2 linked regions of the Thermogemmata fonticola genome follow. The protein of the gene in region 1 interacts with the protein of each later gene in a pairwise test. Links are inferred from orthologs where the notes say so. Each region holds a gene or a part of one and is shown on either strand. Other genes may lie near its edges. The genes, in order: gyrA and H0921_RS10805.

Region 1 (3,615 bases):
GCAAGCTGGGCGAACTCTTTGAGGATGTCGCCGAGCCGGGCGTCCTGGAAGCTGCCGCGGATTTTCACGCGGGCCAATCGCAGACGTGTACTCGCCGCCGCCGGGGTCTCTTGGGCTGGCGATGATGGGGCCGCCGGGCGGTTTTCCCCCGTTCCCCCAGGCGTCTGAGCCACGGCCTCTCCAGGTCCAAAACTGGTTCCGACTATTGGAAAAGCTACTATTCCCAAGCCGACGAGGAAGAGCCGCCAGACGGCACTCCTGCGATACATCACGCCCTGGGCGCTGCGATGGTGCATGCTCACTCTCCCTGGTGCAGGTCCGAAGCTGATCCCGGTGCAGGTCCGTCGGTGCCGAGTATGGTGCCGCAGTCCCTTGCTGTGGAGGTCCGTTTTCTTCCATCTTAGCAGGCGGAAAGCCTCCAGGGGGCCAGGGCAGGACGGAGAGCGGCAGAAGGGGCGGGCGGGCGGTTGGTGATACGGCGGTGGAATCGTACAATAGTCTTCTCATGTAACGTCGGGTTGGAATCGAGAGGCAAGCGGCCAGCGGAGTGCTGGCAAAAGCCCTGGCACAAGGAGCTTGAGGTTGGCGGACGCGGTCAATCCTCCGACAGTTTCGGATGGGCCAGCGGCAGCGGGTGGCGAACCGCCGATCCCGGAGCTGGACATCATCGATGAGTTGCAGACCAGCTACCTGACGTATGCCCAGTCCGTGATTGTCAGCCGGGCGTTGCCGGATGTACGGGACGGTTTGAAGCCGGTCCAGCGCCGGATTCTGGTCGCCATGCGCGACCTGGGTTTAGGTCCGACAGCGGCGACGAGCAAATGCGCCGGCATCATCGGCGAGACAATGAAGCGGTATCACCCGCACGGGGATGCCTCGATCTATGACACCCTGGTCCGCATGACCCAGGAATGGGTGATGCGCTACCCGCTGATTGAGGGACAGGGAAACTTCGGCTCGATCGCCGGTTTGCCGCCTGCCGCCCACCGCTACACCGAGGCCCGCCTCAGCCCCGTGGCCGCCGAGATGCTCGATGATCTGGATCGTGACACGGTGGACTTCATCGACAACTACGACGGCAAATATCAGGAGCCGCTCGTCCTGCCGGGCCGGTTTCCCAACCTGCTGGTGAACGGCGCCGATGGCATCGCCGTCGGAATGGCGACCCATATCCCGCCCCACAATCTGCGAGAAGTGTGCGCCGCCCTCATCCGCCTGCTCGATGACCCGGATGTCTCACTCCAGGAACTGCTGGAGATCATCCCCGGCCCGGATTTCCCCACCGGCGGCATCATCATGGGCCGGCAGGGCATCCTCGATGGTTACGCTCGCGGCTACGGGCGGCTGACTCTCCGCGCACGAGCCGAGATCATCGAGGAAGGCAAAGGCAAAACCCCCGCGATCGTCATCCGGGAGGTCCCCTTCCAGGTGACCCGCAATGCATTGGCCGAAGAGATCGGCGAGCTGGTCAAAGATGAGCGCATCACCGGCATCCGCGGCATCCGGGATGAATCCAGCAAGCGAGGCGGCGAACCCGTCCGCTTGATCATCGAACTCAGCCCCAAGGCGGACCCCCATTTGGTCCTCAATCAACTTTACCAGTACAGCAAGCTCCAAAAGACCGTCAGTGTCATCATGCTGGCCCTGGTGGATGGCCAGCCGCGCATCCTCGGCCTCAAGGAGATGATGCAGCGCTTCCTGGAGCATCGCATCCTGGTGATCCGCCGCCGGACGGAGTTTCTGCTGCGGGAAGCCAAGCGCCGCGGCCACGTGCTGGAAGGACAGTTGATCGCCATCGCCGACATCGAAGCGGTCATTCGCATCTGCCGCACCTCCCCCGATCGGCAGGAAGCCAAGCGTCGGCTCATGGAGCTGGCCGTTCCCGCCGCGCTCATGGAGCGAGCCATCGGTGCCGAAGCCTTCGCCGCCTTGCAGCGAGAATTGGGAGTCCTGTCACAGTACCAGATGACCGAGCAGCAGGCCGAAGCGGTGGTCCGCTTGCAACTCGGACAACTGGCGGCCCTGGAAAGTGACGAAATCCTCCAGGAATACCTGCAACTGCGGCAGCAGATCCGGGAGTACGAAACCCTTCTGGCAGACCCGGCCAACATCCGCGCCGTGATTCGCGAGGAATTGCAGCGTCTGGCCGATAAGTACGGCGATGACCGCCGCACGGAAATCGCGGACGCTGAAGCGGAATTGGACCTGGAAGACCTTATCGAAGATGAACAGAACGTCGTGAGCATCACTCACGAGGGCTTCATCAAGCGTATGCCGTTGCACGAATACCGGGTCCAGGGCCGCGGCGGCAAGGGCGTCCAGGGCGGCTTACGGGAAAACGATTTCGTCGAGCATTTCTTCGTTGCTTCCACCAAAGCCTACCTGCTCTGCTTCACCACGACGGGGCGGTGTTACTGGCTCAAGGTGTACCGCATTCCCCAGGCCTCTCGCACTTCTCCGGGACGGGCCATGGCCAACGTGCTCGCCCTGCCGCCGGAAGAAAAGATCACCAGCATTGTCCCCGTGCGAGAGTTCGCCGAAGGGTTTTGTCTGATGATGGCCACGCGGCGGGGGACGGTCAAAAAAACCGACCTCATGGAATACAGTCGGCCGCGCAGCGGCGGCATCATCGGCATCACGCTCGATGCGGGGGATGAGCTGATCGATGTCTGCCTGACGCGAGCGGGGGATGAAGTCGTGCTTTCGACCCGCCAGGGCATGGCCATCCGCTTCAGCGAGGCGGATGTGCGCCCGATGGGCCGGGCCGCACGCGGAGTCCGCGGCATCCGCCTGAGCCGAGACGATTGCGTCGTCGGCATGGTCGTCGCCGATCCCGAAGGCCAGTTGCTCACCGTCACCGAGAAAGGTTACGGCAAGCGCACCCCCTTCGGACCAAATAGCCCGGATGGCCTCAGCGCCGCGTCGGCCCCGGAGGAAGAGGACTCGGAAGCCCCCGCCCTCCATGGCGCCGCCGAAGAGCCGGAAGACGCCGAAGCGGCGGAAACGGCCAGCCAGGCCGAGGACAGCGCGGACACCGCCGCAGACAGCGATTCCACCAACATGCGTTACCGCTTGCAACGCCGGGGAGGTAAAGGGATCAAAGATGTCCGGGTGACCGCCAAAAACGGCCCGGTCGTCGGTATTGCCAGTGTCCGCGATGGCGATGAAATCATGCTCATCAGCAAGGAGGGCATGGTGGTTCGCTGTCGGGTCAATGACATCCGCATCGTGGGCCGCAATACCCAGGGCGTCCGCCTGATCCATCTGAAAGAAGGCGACCAGGTCGTCTCCTTGGCTAAAGTCGCACGGGAAGAGATCGCCGAAGTGCCGGCGGATATTCCCCGCTGACGGGGGCGGCGGCATGCGGCCGGACGCTCGAACTCCTTTGGGAGTGAGGGACCAACCATAAGTAACTCCGCCAGGCTGCTCGATTCGGGAGCGGAAGTGATGCGTGTCCTACTGACCGGAGGCTATGGCTTCATCGGGGCTTGGATCATTCGCAACTTGCTGGAGCAGGGCCACGCGGTTTACGTCTTCGATCTCAAAGAGGACCCGCGCCGCCTCCTCCAGATTCTGCCCGCCTCCGAGGCATCCCGCGCGGTCTTTGTGCCCGGC
Region 2 (3,466 bases), on another replicon or contig:
CGTGCCGCGGTCCCTGCGGCAGCACACGCGTGTGGCCAGCTTGCGCCGCGGAGTGCTGGAGGTGGAGGTCAACGCCGCTCCTCTGATGCAGGAACTCAACCAGTTCCACAAACGCCGGCTGTTGGCGGCCCTCCGCCAGGCCCTGCCCGGCACGACTATCGCGGACATCCGCTTCCGCGCCGGGGCTTGGTGAGCTTTCCCCGCGGCTCTGCTGCTGGCCCCCGACACGCCGGGGATGGGCAACGGCCTGGACCAGCAAGCGGTGAATGGCCCAGAGCGGAGGCCGTGAACAGCGGCTCAAGCCGGCGGGCGGCGAAACCCTGATAGACCCGAAGTTGGTGAACCGAAAGCGAGGACTCATAGGAACCCGGAGTTAAGAGGAGCTTCATGAAACAGGACGAAACCCCGATCGCAGCTTCGACCTCGGCGACCCGTTCCAACGGCGAATACACTGAAGAGCATCTCAAGACGCTCAAGGATGCCGCCCACATCCGGCAGAACCCCGGTATGTACATCGGCAACACGCAGTCGGCCGGGCTGCACCATCTCGTTTACGAGATCGTCTACAACTCGGTCGATGAATGGATGGCCGGGTATTGCAAGCATATTCGGGTCATTCTGCACAAGGACGGCGCGGTGTCCGTCATCGACGATGGCCGCGGCATCCCGGTGGGCATCCGCCCGGAGACGGGCAAGTCGGCGCTGGAAGAGGCCCTGACCATCGCCGGCACCAGCGGCAAGTTTGACAACGAGGCCTACCGTGTCTCCGTCGGCTTGCACGGCATGGGGGCCAAGGCCATGAACGCCCTCTCCGAATGGTGCGAGGCGGAGGTCCGCCGCGAAGGCCGGGTGTACAAAATGGAATTCGAGCGCGGCTATGCCACCAGCGAATTGCAGGACCTCGGTCCCGCTCCCCCCGGCCAGACCGGCACCACCATCACCTTCAAACCCGATCCCGAAATCTTCGGCGACCTCACCCTCGATTACGACACCCTCGCCGACCGCTTCCGCGAGATCGCTTATCTCTGCCGGGGTTTGACCATCGCCCTGCTCGATGAGCGCGACGGCCGCAGCGACACCTTCTATTTCGAGGGCGGGATCGCCGAGTTTGTCGCCTGGCTCAACCAGGGCGAGACGGTCGAGCATCCCCCCATCTATCTCCGCCGCCAGGTGGATTATACCCTCCCCGATGCCGCCGGGCGCACCTTGCCCATCATCGTGGAAGTCGCCTTGCAATACACCCATGCCGATGAGGAACGCGTCCGCTGCTATACCAACAACGCCTTCAATCCCGGCGGCGGCACCCACCTGTCTGGCTTCCGCGCTGGCCTGACCCGTGCCATCAGCACCTACGGCAAAAAGGAAGGACACTTCAAGCCCGATCTGGAGCTGCGCGGCGAAGACTTCCGGGCCGGCCTGACCGCCGTCGTCAGCCTCAGCCATCCCGATCCTGTCTTCGAGTCCCAGACCAAGATCAAGCTGAACAATCCGGAGGTGGAAGGGATCGTCGCCAGCGCCGTCTATGACTTCCTGACCGACTATTTGGAGAAGAATCCCAAGGAGGCGGCACGGATTTGCAAGCGGGTGGCCCTGGCGGCTGAGCTGCGCATCGCGGCCAAGAAGGCCCGCGACGCCCTCATCGATCGCAAGAAAATCCTCGGCGGCGGCGGACTGCCCGGCAAACTCATGGACTGCACCACCCGCCAGCGCGACCAGAGCGAACTGTTCCTCGTGGAAGGCGACTCTGCCGGCGGCAGCGCGGAAAGCGGACGCGACCGCTACTTCCAGGCCGTCCTTCCCCTGCGCGGCAAAGTGCTCAACGTCGAAAAGGCCCGCCTGGACAAACTCCTGAAAAACAACGAGATCGCCGCCCTCATCGCTGCCATCGGCATCGACATCGACAACGTCGAGGACATCAGCAAAGTCCGCTACGGCAAAATCATCATCCTCACGGATGCCGACGTGGATGGGCAGCACATCCGCACCCTGCTGCTCACCTTTTTCTTCCGCCAGATGCGCAAACTGATCGAAGAAGGATACGTCTATGTGGCCCGCCCTCCGCTTTACAAGGTGACCCAGAAAAAGGAGGTGCGCTTCGTGGCCACCCGCGAGGAAATGCTCCGGGAGCTGACCGAGCGCGGCCTGCGCGGCACCCGCTTGCGCCTCACTCGGCCCGATCAACCCCCCCGCGAACTCTCCAGCGAAGAGCTGGCCCCGCTCTTGCCTATCCTCGCCGACATTGAGACCGTCGTCGGCCAACTCGAACGCCGCGGCCAAACCCTCGAAAGCGTCCTGCGCCGGGCCAGAACCACCGAACGCGACGGCAAAACCATCCTGGAAGTACCCGTCTATCACGTCCGCTTTGCCGGTCAGGACTACTGGTTCGCCACGCAGCAGGAGTTGCAAGCTTTCCGCAGCGCTCAGGCCCAGGCCCTGGGCAAGGAATTGACCCTCTCGGAAACGGTTCCTCCGCTGGGAGCGGCCTCGCCTGCCGACGGCTCTTCTCCCCCGCCCCTGGCTGCGGATCACTACGCCCTCGAAGAATGGCACGAGTTGCGCGCCCTCAACCGCGCCTTGGCCAAACTTCTCGACGCCGGCTTCCTCCCTGCCGATCTGCTCCCCCTGCCCCGCATCGCCGGGCGCGAACCCCCCATCCGCTTCACCTTGATCCGGGAAGCCCAGCAGATTCCTCTGCCGGACCTGCTCGCCCTGCCTGCCGAAATCCGCCGCCTCGGCGAAGCCGGTATCTCCATCACTCGCTTCAAAGGACTCGGCGAAATGAACCCGGAGGAACTCTGGGCTACCACCCTGGACCCCAAACACCGCTCCCTCATGCGCGTCACCCTCTCCGATGCTCAGCGGGCCGAGGAACTCTTCCGTATGCTCATGGGGGAAGAAGTCGAAGGGCGCAAGCAGTTCATCATGAAACGCGCCATCCACAACTTTGAGGAGATCGACTACGGCGCCTGAGCCGGGCGCCTGAGCCGTTCGGGGACCGCCTTGCCTTCTCCTCGGCCCTCCTTTGTGATCCCTTGCCGCGGCCAGGTGTCGGACTTGGGCGGGATGGGAGGACCTGGCGGACGAAGGGCGTCCCCCCGCCGGCCATTAGCGGCTCGCCGGGGCGGACAGCTCGATGACAAGGGGAACTGGCGGAGCAGCAGCGGGGATGGGGGAGAGCTTCAGCGTTCGGCGGCGGACGTGGGGAGCGGTGAAAAACTGGCGGACCACCAGCGTGCTTTCCGGATCGCGTTCCTGGCGGCGCACGGTCCAACTGGGATGCCAGACGATCAGTTCCCACTCTCCCGCGGGCACCGCCGGCCACTGGAAGCGGCCTTGGGCGTCCGTGACGGCGGCGTAGGGATGATCGCACACCAGAATGTAAGCACGTGTCCAGTAACGGCGGGCATCGTCAAATAGCTCGATGATCGGCCAGGGCGAGGCGGGGGAATCGGCCGGGACGGCGTCG

What was found.
Region 2: the proteins of gyrA (region 1) and H0921_RS10805 interact in binary tests that used the Escherichia coli proteins (3 or more experiments, as listed by UniProt). The link is inferred for Thermogemmata fonticola from one-to-one orthologs.

Annotation. Positions count from the first base shown.
Region 1 is NZ_JACEFB010000002.1:607,236-610,850, forward strand. Bases 249-3,548 are described here. They hold gyrA (DNA gyrase subunit A), read left to right. Parts: upstream 249-582; coding sequence 583-3,348; downstream 3,349-3,548. Other genes in these bases: H0921_RS05865 (tetratricopeptide repeat protein), read right to left, coding at 249-296; H0921_RS05875 (NAD-dependent epimerase/dehydratase family protein), read left to right, coding at 3,448-3,548. In the rest of the region: more of H0921_RS05865, read right to left, coding at 1-248; more of H0921_RS05875, read left to right, coding at 3,549-3,615. UniProt on the Escherichia coli protein: A type II topoisomerase that negatively supercoils closed circular double-stranded (ds) DNA in an ATP-dependent manner to maintain chromosomes in an underwound state.
Region 2 is NZ_JACEFB010000007.1:54,723-58,188, reverse strand. The notes cover bases 28-3,178. They hold H0921_RS10805 (DNA gyrase subunit B), read left to right. Parts: upstream 28-387; coding sequence 388-2,970; downstream 2,971-3,178. Other genes in these bases: H0921_RS10800 (hypothetical protein), read right to left, coding at 3,106-3,178; H0921_RS10810 (DUF721 domain-containing protein), read left to right, coding at 28-193. Outside these bases: more of H0921_RS10810, read left to right, coding at 1-27; more of H0921_RS10800, read right to left, coding at 3,179-3,466. UniProt on the Escherichia coli protein: DNA gyrase negatively supercoils closed circular double-stranded DNA in an ATP-dependent manner to maintain chromosomes in an underwound state.